DNA from 3 places in the Martelella sp. FOR1707 genome. Region 2 is predicted to be linked to each of the others. Evidence: predicted binding sites of a transcription regulator. Region 2 holds the regulator's gene; each other region holds the start of a gene.
What was found. The regulator PhoB, encoded in region 2, activates phosphate uptake and scavenging genes when phosphate is short. The targets are predictions, from matches to a motif close to TGTCATNNANCTGTCAT.

Region 1 (4,527 bases), on a different contig from region 2:
CTTTTATACAGGTGTCAGTATCGCTGTCGACAACGCGGAGAACAGCAATGGATTTTTTGATTGAAGGCCTTGCCGGAACCGATAATGCCGTCGACGGGCGGGATCGCGCAAATACGATCTTCCCGGCGATCTCCACGGCCGCGTTCGCCTTCGCCGAACCGCGTGACGCTGCCGAAATGACCGAGATGATGAAGGCGCTCAACATCGACCCGGTCGAGGCCGAGTTCCAGTATCGCCGCCTCTATTACGGCATGGAAGCCAATTGCGCCGGCTGCCGCGACAAGGAGCGCTGCCGCGCCGATCTCGCAAGCAACACCGCCGCCGAAAACTTCCGCGATTATTGCGAAAACGAAGCCTTGCTGAACGAGATGCGCGCGGATCCGTACATGTTGCGCGCGGAGGGCTGACCCTCAGGCGCCGATCAGGCGCGGATATTCGATCGCCGGGCACCGGTCCATGATCACGGTGAGGCCACGGGCACGCGCCCGCTCGGCCGCGGCATCGTCACGGATATCGAGCTGCATCCAGATCACCCGCGGCAGCGGCGAGAGCATCAGCGCCTCATCCACGACGCCGCCGACGAAAGCCGAGGCGCGGAAGATATCGACCATGTCGATGGCACCCGGAATATCTGAGAGGCTGCCATAGACGGGCTGGTCATGGATCGTCTTGCCCGCCAGTCCCGGATTGACCGGCACGACCTCATAGCCCTTCGACATCAGAAACCCCATCACCCGATGGCTGGGCCGCTCGGGTTTGGGAGACGCGCCGACGAGAGCGATGCGGCGCACGGATTTCAGGACATCGATAATAATTGAATCGTCCATTTTAAGTTGTACCATGATGAAACAATTCCTCTAGATGCGGGTTATCAAGACAATCAGGGAGGCCCTTGCGGGTTTGGAGAACATGAAAACTTTCATCGCGGCCGGCATGGTTCTGGCCTCAGTCGGGGCGGCGGGCGCGCAGGAACCGATAAACCGTTACGACATTCAGAACATGACCTGCAATCAGGTTCAGTCTATCCTGCGCCAGCAGGGTGCCGCAATCCTGCGCTATCCCTCGCCGAACGGCAATGGCCGTATCCTCTATGACCGTTATGTCGACAGCCCCACCATCTGCTTCGCGGAACAGGGCCATGCGGTCCAGCGCGTTGTCCCGACCAAGGACACCAATGCCTGTCCGACGCTATCTTGCAAACCCGGGCCACCGGAATGCGATGACGGCATTCTCGGCTTCGACATGTTCGGCTGCATGGACGACAACTGAGCCGGCTTGAAAGTTTCTCATCGAGCGAAACGCCCCCCCGGAACCGCGCGGTTCCGGGGGTTTTGTTTTGGTAATGCTCAGTTGCTTACCACTGCGCCTGGAAGCGGACCTTGCCGACCGGCGAACCATTCAGCCCATTCCTGCCGGATTTGTCGGAGGTCGGCCAGAGCGCCAAGCGCAGTAAACATTGAAAGACGACCACAGAACAAGCCACTTTCCGGCCTTACATGACAGTTTTATGACAGTTATTTGAATATTAAATAACAACGAACCGGTAAATTTCGGCAATTATGAAATTTTTACAACAATATATGCTTGCAAGACTTTCGTTGTTATAGCACTCCCGTTTTCAACCAAACCTCAAAAGGGCTATCTGATGAAAATCGGAAATTTTTCCAAGGGCGCTAAGGTTGCTGCCGTTGCCGTCGCCATGGCCGTCTCCGGCACTTTCGCTCACGCCGCCGACACGTCGCTGACCGGCTCGGGCGCCTCCTTCCCCTTCCCGCTCTATTCGGCCTGGTTTAAGGATTTTGGCCAGAAGACCGGTATCGAAGTCAACTACCAGGCCAAGGGCTCCGGCGGCGGTATCGAAGACTTCACCAACCGCGTTGTCGACTTCGCAGCCTCCGACGCTGCCATGAATGAAGAAGAAATCGCCAAGATCGACGGCGGCGTTGTTCTGCTGCCGATGACGGCCGGTGAAGTTGTTCTCGCCTACAATCTTGACGGCGTTTCCGAGCTGAAGCTGCCGCGCGATGTCTATCCGAAGATCTTCCTCGGCGAGATCACCAAGTGGAACGACGAAGCGATCGCCGCCGCCAACGAAGGCGTCGAGCTTCCCGACGAAGACATCACCGTTGTCGTTCGTTCGGACTCCTCGGGCACCAACTTCAACTTCACCAACCATCTTTCGGCAATCTCTTCCGATTTCGAAAGCAAGGTCGGCGGCGGCAAGACCGTTCCGTGGCCGAAGGCTTCGAACTTCGTTGCCGCTCCGGGCAACCAGGGCATCACCGCCACGGTCAAGCAGACCCCCGGCGCGATCGGCTACATCGAGTATGGCTACGCCCAGCAGACCAACACGCCTTATGCCATGCTGGAAAACCAGGCCGGCAACTTCGTGAAGGCTGGTCCGGAAGCTGGTAGCGCCGCGCTCGCTTCGGCCGAACTCGACGAAAACAACGTCGCCTTCATCACCGACCCGAAGGGCGAACAGGCCTACCCGATCGCCACCTTCACCTGGATGCTGTTCTACAAGGACGGCCAGGACGCCGACACCGTTGCGGCTCTGAAGGAAATGATCAACTACGGCCTGACCACCGGCCAGACCATGGCCGACAAGCTGGGCTACATCCCGCTGCCGGAAAACATCATCGAAATCAACAAGAAGTCGATGGAAGAAATCGGCGGCTGATTTCGGCCTGATCAAGCTTTCGCCGGGGCGTAACGTGTTTGCGCCCCGGCTTTCGTCCGATTGCAGCACCGCGCAAGAATTGTGACGCTCGTTATTTGTCAGATCGCGGCCACCCGATCGCCGCCAGCAGGAGCCCGTTGATGGCCCATACATCGAAATCCGCCCCGCCAAGCGATGGCAGCGTTTCGCGCCCGCCGACCGCTTTCGAGTACGGTTACGACAAATCCTTCCGCTTTTTGACATTTCTGGCAGGCCTGCTGATCGTCGTCCTGCTGGCCTATATTTTCTGGAAGATCGGCGGCCAGGCAGCGCCCGCCATGCGCCAATACGGCCTGAGCTTCCTGACGACCGTTGAATGGAACCCAAACACCAACGAATACGGCATTCTCGCGGAAATCTGGGGCACGCTTTACTCGTCGTTTCTGGCATTGATCTTCGGCGGCGGCCTTGGTATCGCTGTCGCGATCTTTCTGACGCAGGGCTTTCTCAATGCCCGCTTGGCCTGGGTTTTCCGGCTGATCGTCGAAATGCTGGCCGCCATCCCCTCGGTCGTTTTCGGCCTCTGGGGCATTTATGTGCTGATCCCGGCAATCCGGCCGATCGCCAACTGGCTGCACGATACGGTGCCCTTCATTCCCTTCTTTTCCACCAAGCTTGCCGGCCCCGGCATGTTCCCGGCCATGATCGTGCTGTCGATCATGATCCTGCCGACCGTCGCGGCGATCTCCCAGGACGCCTTCAAGGCGATCCCGATGAAGATCCAGGAAGCGGCCTATGGCATGGGCACCACCAAGTGGGAAGCGATCCGCAAGGTCATCATCCCGACCGCGTCCGGCGGCATTTTCGCCTCGCTCGTTCTCGGGTTTGGTCGCGCGCTCGGCGAGACCATGGCGCTCGCCATGCTGATCGGCAACTCGCAGCAGGTTTCGCTCTCGCTGTTTTCGCCGGCAACGACGCTGGCCTCGCTTCTGGCCTCCACCTTCCCGGAAGCCGGCGCGAACCAGATCGGCCCGCTGATGTATGCCGCTGTGGCCCTGCTGGTGATCACCATGGCCGTCAACATCATCGGCACGATCATCATGAGCTACACCTCGCGCCAGACTGTAACGTAAGGCCATTGGGAAACCGAACATGACCACGACGACCGATCAGACAACGATGAATCCCGAGGTGATTGCCCTCGGCGATCCCAATCTGAGCTTCTCGTTCGCCGAGCGGCGCACGATGATGAACTTCATCCAGACCGTCATCCTCTGGATCCTGGCCGGCATTGCGGCGATCCCGCTGATCTCGGTGCTTTACATGCTGATCAGCCGCGGCGGCGCGCGCATCAGCACGGCCGTGCTCACCGAACTGCCGCCCGCCCCCTTCGAACAGGGCGGCGGCATCGGCAATGCGATCCTCGGCACGCTTGTGATGGTTGCGATCGCATCGGTGATCTCAATCCCGATCGGCGTTCTCGGCGGCGTCTATACCGGCCTGATCAACCCCAACAGCCGCTTCTCCGCGACGGTCCGCTTCGTGGGCAAGGTGCTGACCGGCTTTCCGTCGATCCTGTCCGGCGTGTTCGTCTACGCCTGGCTCGTCATCGTCATGAAGACCTATTCGGCGGTCGCCGGCGGGCTTTCGCTGGCGATCCTGATGCTGCCGACCATCCTGTTGACCTCGGAACAGGCCTTCCGGATGGTGCCGCAGCGCATGAAGGACGCAGCCTATGGCATGGGCTGTAATGCCACACAGGTTGCCACCAGAATTGTTTTGCCGACGGCGCTTCCCGGTGTTATGACCGGTGTCATGCTGGCGGTTGCGGGCGCGTCCGGAGAATCGGCCCCGTTGCTGTTTAC
Region 2 (4,527 bases):
GTTCCACCACGTGCTGCCGCTTGCCATGCCCGGCATCCTCACCGGCACGATCATCGGTCTTGCCCGCGCGCTCGGCGAAACCGCGCCGCTGCTGCTGATCGGCATGGTCGCCTTCGTGGCGGATTATCCGGCAAGCCCGCTCGATCCGTCGACCGCGCTTCCGGTGCAGATCTACATGTGGGCGGGCGAGGCCGAGCGCGCCTTTGTGGAACGCACCTCTGCGGCGATCATCGTGCTCTTGGTGTTCCTGATCCTGATGAACCTGACCGCGGTCATTCTCCGCCGCCGCTTCGAGCGGCGCTGGTAGGAGACGACGATGACCCTTGATGCGAAAAGAACAATGAGCGGAAACATGAACGAACAAAGCTACAAGATGGCCGGCAAGGATGTTTCCGTCTATTACGGGCAGAAGCGGGCGCTGTTCGACGTCAATCTCAATATCCGCGAGAATGCCGTCACCGCGCTGATCGGCCCGTCGGGCTGCGGCAAGTCGACCTTTCTGCGCACGCTGAACCGGATGAACGACACGATCGACAATTGCCGGGTCACCGGCACGATCACGCTCGACGGCGAGGACATCTACACCTCCGGCATCGACGTGGTGGAGCTGCGCGCCCGCGTTGGCATGGTGTTCCAGAACCCCAACCCGTTTCCGAAATCGATCTACGAGAACGTCGCCTATGGCCCGCGCATTCACGGCCTTGCCCGCCACCGCGCCGATTTCGACAGGATCGTGGAGACCAGCCTGCAGAAGGCCGGCCTGTTCAACGAGGTCAAGGACCGGCTGCATGAGCCCGGCACCAGCCTTTCCGGCGGCCAGCAGCAGCGGCTCTGCATCGCCCGCGCCATTGCGGTCAGCCCCGAAGTGATCCTGATGGACGAACCGTGCTCGGCGCTCGACCCGATCGCGACCGCGCGCGTGGAAGAGCTGATCAGCGAGTTGAAGCAGAATTACACCATCGTGATGGTGACCCATTCGATGCAGCAGGCCGCGCGCGTTTCCGAACGCACGGCGATGTTCCACCTCGGCTACATGGTCGAGGAGGACGACACCGACACGATTTTCACAAATCCCGCGGACCAGCGCACCCAGGACTACATCATGGGCCGGTTCGGTTAAGGAGACGCACAAGATGGCACACTCGCATATCATATCGGCCTTCGACGAGGAGCTGAAATACCTCCAGCGCCGTATCTCGGAAATGGGCGGCATGGCGGAAGAGATGGTCTCGCAATCCGTCGTGGCGCTGGTCAACACCGATACCGAACTCGCCGAAAAGGTGATCGCGGAGGATCTGGCGCTGGACGATGCCGAGCGTGAGGTCGGCGAAAAGGCGATCGTCACCATCGCGCGGCGCCAGCCGGTAGCGGCGGACCTGCGCGAAATCATGGGCGCGATCCGCATCGCCGCCGACCTCGAGCGCGTCGGCGACATGGCCAAGAACACCGCCAAGCGGGTGATCTCGGTGCAGGGCACCGGCGTGCCGCGCAAGCTTGCCCATGGTATCGAGCATCTGTCGGAACTGGCGCTGCTGCAGCTCAAGGAAGTGCTCGACGCCTACACTTCGCGCCAGGCCGACAAGGCCAATTCGATCCGCGAGCGCGACGAGGAGATCGACGCGATCTACACCTCGCTGTTCCGCGAGCTTCTGACCTACATGATGGAAGATCCGCGCAACATCACCACCTGCACGCATCTTCTGTTCTGCGCCAAGAACATCGAGCGCATCGGCGACCACGCCACCAATATTGCTGAAATGATCTACTACATCGCCACCGGCTCGCAGCCGCAGGGAGAACGCCCGAAGGACGACATGTCGCCCTCGGTCGGCTCCGGCGAGAGCAAATCCTGACACCATGTGACGAGGGCACGAGATGGTTCCGAAGATTGCAGTTGTCGAAGATGAAGAAGCGCTGAGCGTTCTGCTGCGCTACAATCTCGAATCCGAAGGCTATGAAGTCGAGACGATCGCGCGCGGCGACGAGGCCGAAATTCGGCTTCAGGAGCGGGTGCCGGACCTTTTGCTGCTCGACTGGATGCTGCCGGGCGTTTCCGGCATCGAGCTTTGCCGCAGGCTGAGGATGCGGCCGGAAACCGAGCGCCTGCCGATCATCATGCTGACGGCGCGCGGCGAGGAAAGCGAGAAGGTGCGCGGCCTTGCGATCGGCGCCGACGATTATGTCGTCAAGCCGTTCTCGACGCCTGAACTGATGGCGCGGGTCAAGGCGATCCTGCGCCGGGCCCGGCCGGAAGTGCTCTCCAGCGTGCTCAAATGCGGCGATATCGAGCTTGACCGCGAGACCCACCGCGTCCACCGCAAGGCCAAGGAAGTCCGCCTCGGCCCGACCGAGTTCCGGTTGCTCGAATTCCTGATGACCTCGCCCGGAAGGGTGTTCTCCCGCTCCCAGCTTCTCGACGGCGTCTGGGGCCACGACATCTATGTCGACGAACGCACCGTCGACGTCCATGTCGGCCGGCTGCGCAAGGCCCTCAACTTCTCGCAAATGCCCGACGTGATCCGCACCGTGCGCGGCGCGGGCTATTCGATGGAAGTGTAAGGCAGTGCCTCTCAGCCGTCCCCTTCTCCCCGTGGGGAGAAGGTGGCCGAAGGCCGGATGAGGGCAGCGGCATCGCCATGGTCGTGGCGCTCGCGGGTCACTTCAACGTCCGGGGTTCTCCCCTCACCCGGCGCATGCGCGCCACCCTCTCCCCTCCGGGGCGAGGGGTAGAAGGCTGCGATGGCAATGGGTTTCATCGGCGCCTCGCCGTTGGGCGCTCCGCAAATACCGCCCCCAGACATTGCGATATCGCATCGTTTCCTTATCCTGAGGCCATCAAAGCGCTGCTCTTTCGGCAGCAGGCAATTGATTTTTCCCTTCAGACAGGGCACGGACAGACCCATCAGACAAAAGGAACCGAGATGACGCGCGCGAGTTTTACTGAGCCGGCGGTGATGGCCGACCTGATGGCCCGGATGCTGTGGGAAATCCAGGCGGTGCATTTCTCGCCCGACGAGCCCTACAAGCTCTCCTCCGGCCTTGTAAGCCCGGTCTATATCGACTGCCGGCGGCTGATCTCGTTTCCGCGGATCCGCTCCACCCTGATGGATTTCGCCGCAGCCAAGATCATGGCCGAGGCCGGCTTCGAACAGTTCGACTGCGTCGCCGGCGGCGAGACCGCAGGCATTCCCTTTGCAGCCTTTCTCGCCGACCGGCTCGACCTGCCGATGATCTATTGCCGCAAGAAGCCAAAGGGCTACGGCAAGAACGCGCAGATCGAAGGCCATATGCCGGAAGGCGCGCGGGTGCTGGTGATCGAGGACCTGACCACGGCGGGCGGCTCGATGTTCAACTTCATCGATGCGATCCGCAATGCCGGCGGCATCGTGAACCACGGCATGGCGCTGTTCTACTACGATATTTTCGCCGAAGCCGGGAAACGTTTCGATAATGGCGGCGTTGACCTACATTATATCGCAACATGGCAGAACGTGCTGGCGGTGGCGCGCGAGAAGAAACTGTTTGATGACAAGGCGCTCGATTCCGTCGCCGATTTTCTCGATCAGCCGATGGCATGGTCCAAGGCGCGCGGCGGCATTGACCAGCTGCCCGCCTGACGCCGCGAACGCGATAAAACGAACTGGGAGAAGACAATGATCCTTTGCTGCGGCGAAGCCCTTATCGACATGCTGCCCCGTGAGACCACAAAGGGCGAGCCGGCGTTTTCGCCCTATGCCGGCGGCGCGGTCTGCAATACGGCAGTGGCGCTTGCAAGGCTCGGCCGGCCGACCGGCTTCTTCTCGGGTATCTCATCGGACCTGATGGGCGATATCATCCGTGAAAAGCTCGATGCCTCCAATGTCGACCATTCTTATGTCGCCACCTCCGACCGGCCGACCACGCTCGCCTTCGTCAAGCTGGTGAACGGCGCGGCGAGCTACGCCTTTTATGACGAGAATACCGCCGGCCGGATGATCACCGAGGCCGACCTGCCGGAGATCGGCGATGATTGCAGCGCCATGCATTTCGGCGCGATCAGCCTGATCCCGGAGCCCTGCGGCTCGACCTACGAGGCGCTTTTGATGCGTGAAGCGGAGAGCCGCGTGATCTCGCTCGACCCCAATATCCGCACGAGCTTCATCACCGACCCCGACAAGCACCGTGCCCGGATCGAGCGGATGGCGGCGAAAGCCGATATTCTCAAATTCTCCGACGAGGATCTCGACTGGTTCGGGCTGGAAGGTTCGCTCGACGACAAGGCCCGCCACTGGATTGCAGCCGGTGCCAGCCTCGTTGTCGTGACCCGCGGCGGCGACAGCACGATCGCCTACACCGCTAAAGAGAAGGTCGAAGTGGCAAGCGAAAAGGTCGAGGTGGTCGACACCGTCGGCGCCGGCGACACGTTTGACGCCGGCATCCTCGCCTCGCTCGACCTCGCCGGCCTGCTCACCAAGGACAAGGTGAAGACGCTTTCCGCCGATGCCATCCGCGATGCGCTGGCCCTTGGCGCAAAGGCCGCCGCCGTCA
Region 3 (4,527 bases), 170 kb from region 2:
GGGAACTTGAACTTGTCTATATAGGCGGAATTGAGCTCCGTAAACTCCGCATGCTCTTCCGGCGACAGTCGGTCGAGACCCGCGCCCGCCTGTTCGCGGCGGCTTTCCTCGGTCAGTTCGCCGGCAATCGCAAGCTTGCCCGCAAGGTCCGGGTGGGCGCGTAGCACACCGAGCCGTTCATCCTCGGGCGCCGCGCGAAACACCGTCGCAAGCGCTTCGGCAACGCCGTTAGCCGTCAGCGGTTCGCGGATCAGGCCCCGGTCATAGGCCCGCTCGGCGATGAACGGAGAGTGCTCATAAACGCCGCCGAAATGGCTGACGAATTCTTCGCGGGCAATCATGACACATTCTCCTGCGGCAGGTGGTTTTCATACCAGTGGCGCGCGATCTCGATCCGCTTCGCCAGCCAGACCTTGTCGTGGTTCTGGACGTAATCGAGAAAACGCTTCAGCCCCGCCAGCCGCCCCGGCTTGCCGACGAGCCGGCAGTGCAGCCCGATCGACATCATCTTCGGCGCGCCCTCGCGTCCCTCGTCATAAAGCGTGTCGAAGGCATCCTTGAGATAGGTGAAGAACTGTTCGCCGGAGTTGAACCCCTGGGGCGTGGCGAAGCGCATGTCGTTATTGTCGAGCGTATAGGGAATGCGCAGGAACGGTTTGCCATCGGGCGTGCGCACCCAATAGGGCAGATCGTCGGCATAGGTATCGGAGGAATAGAGGAAGCCGCCCTCCTCCATCACGAGGTCGAGCGTATTGATCGAGGGCTTGCCCTGATAGAGGCCATAGGGCCGCTCGCCGGTGATTTCGGTGTGCAGCCGCACCGCCTCGCGGATATGGGCGCGCTCGGTCTCGATATCGAAATCCTTGTATTCGAGCCATCTAAGCCCGTGGCTGGCGATTTCCCAGTTCGCCTCCTTCATGGCGGCGACGGCTTCCGGGTTGCGCGCCATCGCCTGGGTCACGCCATAGACGGTGACCGGGATTTCCATGCGCGTGAACAGCCGCCACAGCCGCCAGAAACCGGCGCGCGCGCCATATTCGTAGAGCGATTCCATGTTCATGTTGCGCTGGCCGGGCCAGGCCTCGGCGCCGACGATTTCCGACAGCAGGCATTCCGACGCCGGGTCGCCATCGAGAATGCAACTCTCGCCGCCTTCCTCGTAATTGATCACGAACTGCACGGCGATATTGGCCTCGCCCGGCCATTTCGGGTCCGGCGGATTGCGGCCATAGCCCACAAGATCACGCGGATATGCGTTCGTTTCAGCGTCCATCATGCCCTCAATTCCATTCCTTGCCGACGGTAGACGACCGTCGTCATTGCCGGAAGAGATAAGGCGAAAAGGCCGGAAGGAATCAAGGGGAAAAGCCAGATCGGGCGGAAAGCGGCCGCTTGGGTCTAAGCCGACTGCCGGGCCCTGACCGCGCCCATCGGATGGAGCGAATGGACGCAGAACGGCGCGCCGGGCTCCTCCTCGATGAACAGCGCGATATGATCGACCTCGACCGGCTCCAGCAGGATCGGCCCGAAAAACGCCGCCACCGAGCGCTCCATCCGGGCCATTTCGCTTGGAGAAAGAGGGCCGGTCAGCGGCATGTGGAAGGAGAAGGCTGCAAGCACATCCGGCTCGCCCCAGCGGTGCAGGTTGTCAAACTGAACCGGCGTCAGCCCGCCCGACGCCCGCCGCTCGATCTCGGCCTCGGAAAGCGGCGCGCGGAAGGCGTCGAACTCGGTAACGATGCTGGCGGCAAGCGTATCGAGCGCGGGCACCGCCGTCATCGGCGCGAGCGCCAGAATATCGCGGCGATGCACGACCGTGAACGGCGGCAGGGTGAAGGGCTGAAAACGCATGGCAAAGCGCATCATCGCCTTCAGCAGCATGGATTCATTCATGCCTTCGGCCAGATGGAACGGCGATTTCAGCATGCCCTGAAAGCCGTAGCGGCGCGGCAACGCCGTATGATAGGCGATTTCGGCAAGCGGCAGGCCGGTAATCATCGGCGGCTCGACCACCTCGCCAGAAAACGCGCTCCGCCCGATCCAGTTCGCGCCCACGATGGCGAGCCCGTCATGCGGCGATGGCGTAAAGCAGATGGCATAGCGTTCGGCAGGCATCGCGGATCACATGAGGAAGCGGTTTCTCGCCTCTGAGATAGCTGATTCCAATGACACTGATACGACGGGCTTACCGTTTGCGGCGCGGCCAGGTGCGGCAAACTACACCATGGACAATCCGGCACCACGTTCTATTCTGTTTATGCGCAATGCCTGTGCATGACATCAAGGTGTCGGCCATCCCGGACCGCGCAGACGATCTGCGGTGCAGAATTGCCGGCATCGGTTGAAATGGCAGGCGCATGCCAACCGGGAAAGGAAGCGTCGTGCACTTCGGTTGCAAATATTCCCGATCAGAGAACAGTCGCCTCCGCTGCGCCCTGATGCAGGCTCTAGCAGGTGTTGGTCGACCTCTCGAAAACGATCGGTCGCCCCGAAGACCGCCTTCCCCGGCCAAACCCTTTTTGCGGAAGCTCCATTCCGCATTTTCTCAAGACAGGATGTTCCGATGGATAAGACCATGAAAGCCGCCGTTGTCCGGCAATTCGGCAAACCTTTGGTAATGGAGGAGGTTGCGGTCCCCTCGGTCGGACCGGGCCAGATTCTCGTCGAGATGGCCGCAAGCGGCGTCTGCCATACAGACCTGCACGCGGCGGAAGGCGATTGGCCGATCAAGCCCGAGCCGCCCTTCATTCCGGGCCATGAGGGCGTGGGCCACGTCGTCGCGGTGGGCGCCGGGGTAACCCATGTCAAGGAAGGCGACCGGGTCGGGGTTCCGTGGCTCTACACCGCCTGCGGCTGCTGCAAGCATTGCCTCGGCGGGTGGGAGACGCTGTGCGAATCGCAGCAGAACACCGGTTATTCGGTCAATGGCAGTTTCGCCGAATATGTTCTGGCCGATCCGAACTATGTCGGACACCTGCCTGACAATGTCAGTTTCACAGAGATTGCGCCGATTCTCTGCGCAGGCGTCACCGTCTACAAGGGCCTCAAGGTGACGGATACGAAGCCCGGCGACTGGGTCGTGATCTCGGGCATTGGCGGGCTCGGCCATCTGGCCGTGCAATATGCAAAGGCGATGGGCCTGAACGTGCTTGCCGTGGATATCGACGACGCGAAACTCGACTTGGCGAAGCGACTTGGCGCAAGCCTTGCCGTCAACGCGCGCAACACCGATCCGGTGGCCTACGTGAAAAAGGAAATCGGCGGCGCGGAAGGGGTTCTGGTCACCGCCGTCTCGCCCAAGGCCTTCGAACAGGCGCAGGGCATGGTCCAGCGCGGCGGTACCGTATCGCTGAATGGCCTGCCGCCCGGCGACTTTCCGCTGCCGATCTTCGATACCGTGCTGAACGGCATCACGGTGCGCGGATCGATCGTCGGAACCCGGCTTGACCTGCAGGAAGCGCTGGACTTCGCCGGCGCCGGAAAGGTCAAGGCGACGATCAAGACCGACAAGCTCGAAAACATCAACGAGATCTTCGCCAAGATGCATCACGGCGAAATCGAGGGCCGCATCGTCATCGACTACCAGTGATCGCCGAGCCCGACAAAGCAAACAGCCGCATTCCGTCCGGATGCGGCTGACGACAGGCAGACAGAGCCGTTTTGCGTTTCGAAGGAAAGCAGAATGGCTCTATCGCTTTTCGCCATGGGCGCGCCTGCGATAGATCGAAAGATCGTAGATATCGGGCAGCGCGTCCACCGGCTGGCCCGCGGCAAGCCGCACGGCATGCCCCGCCAGACGATGGGCAATGCCGAAGCTGGTCTTGAAACCGCCGCCGAGCGCAATGACGGCGGGATAGTCTTCCGTTGCGCCGATCATCGGTTCGCGGTGAACGCCGCGCGGCCGCAGGCCCGCCCAGCGCTCGATCACCGGTGCATCGGCAAGAGCGGGGACGATCTTGCGGGCCGTCTCTATCAGACCTTCAATCTGGTGATCGGCGCCGAAGGGGTCATCGAAATCGTCTTCGGTGGTCGAGCCGATGGCGACATGACCGCCCTGGTGCGCGACGACATAGAGCCCGTTATCGAAGATCACCGGCCATGCGGGATCGCAGTCGGCAGCCAAGAGCGCCGCCTGCCCCTTCACCGGCCGGCCAAGCGGCTTTCCCTCCGGCGCAAGCAGCGGCTGGAGCAGCGGGAAAGCGCCGACGCCGGCGGACACGATGACATGGCCGAAGCCGACCCGCCCGCCATCGGCAAGCGCAAGGCTCGAGGCGGCGGCATCGATTTCCGCAACGCTTGCGGTCAGCCGCTTCACATGGCGCGCGCCGCTCAGGAAGGCGCCGATCGCTTTCACCATGCCGCGCGGGAAAACATGGGCAGCGAAATCTTCATGGACATAGCCAAGCGCCGCTGGATCGGCAGGCGGCCAACCCGCAAGCGGCGGTCGGTCGACCACGGACCACGTGAAGCGCCGAGCGCCATCGCGCCAGTTCTGCTCTGCCGCCTCGGCGCGCAGGCGCGCGGTTT

Region 1: the regulator PhoB is predicted to act here: its motif matches at 1,497-1,513, upstream of pstS (phosphate ABC transporter substrate-binding protein PstS).
Region 3: the regulator PhoB is predicted to act here: its motif matches at 2,166-2,182, upstream of V6765_RS16840 (DUF1045 domain-containing protein).

The regions. Positions count from the first base shown of each region.
Region 1 covers NZ_JBAKFP010000004.1:296,252-300,778, forward strand. The annotation lists gene V6765_RS12750 (DUF6455 family protein) at 48-407, shown strand; gene V6765_RS12755 (CoA-binding protein) at 411-842, opposite strand; gene V6765_RS12760 (hypothetical protein) at 910-1,269, shown strand; gene pstS (phosphate ABC transporter substrate-binding protein PstS) at 1,646-2,683, shown strand; gene pstC (phosphate ABC transporter permease subunit PstC) at 2,824-3,795, shown strand; gene pstA (phosphate ABC transporter permease PstA) at 3,815-4,527, shown strand, end outside.
Region 2 covers NZ_JBAKFP010000005.1:367,523-372,049, reverse strand. The annotation lists gene pstA (phosphate ABC transporter permease PstA) at 1-307, shown strand, start outside; gene pstB (phosphate ABC transporter ATP-binding protein PstB) at 317-1,120, shown strand; gene phoU (phosphate signaling complex protein PhoU) at 1,134-1,853, shown strand; gene phoB (phosphate regulon transcriptional regulator PhoB) at 1,876-2,559, shown strand; gene V6765_RS16035 (hypothetical protein) at 2,571-2,756, opposite strand; gene V6765_RS16030 (orotate phosphoribosyltransferase) at 2,922-3,617, shown strand; gene V6765_RS16025 (carbohydrate kinase family protein) at 3,654-4,527, shown strand, end outside.
Region 3 covers NZ_JBAKFP010000005.1:539,898-544,424, reverse strand. The annotation lists gene uraD (2-oxo-4-hydroxy-4-carboxy-5-ureidoimidazoline decarboxylase) at 1-341, opposite strand, end outside; gene puuE (allantoinase PuuE) at 338-1,273, opposite strand; gene V6765_RS16840 (DUF1045 domain-containing protein) at 1,399-2,115, opposite strand; gene adhP (alcohol dehydrogenase AdhP) at 2,564-3,589, shown strand; gene V6765_RS16830 (NAD(P)/FAD-dependent oxidoreductase) at 3,689-4,527, opposite strand, start outside.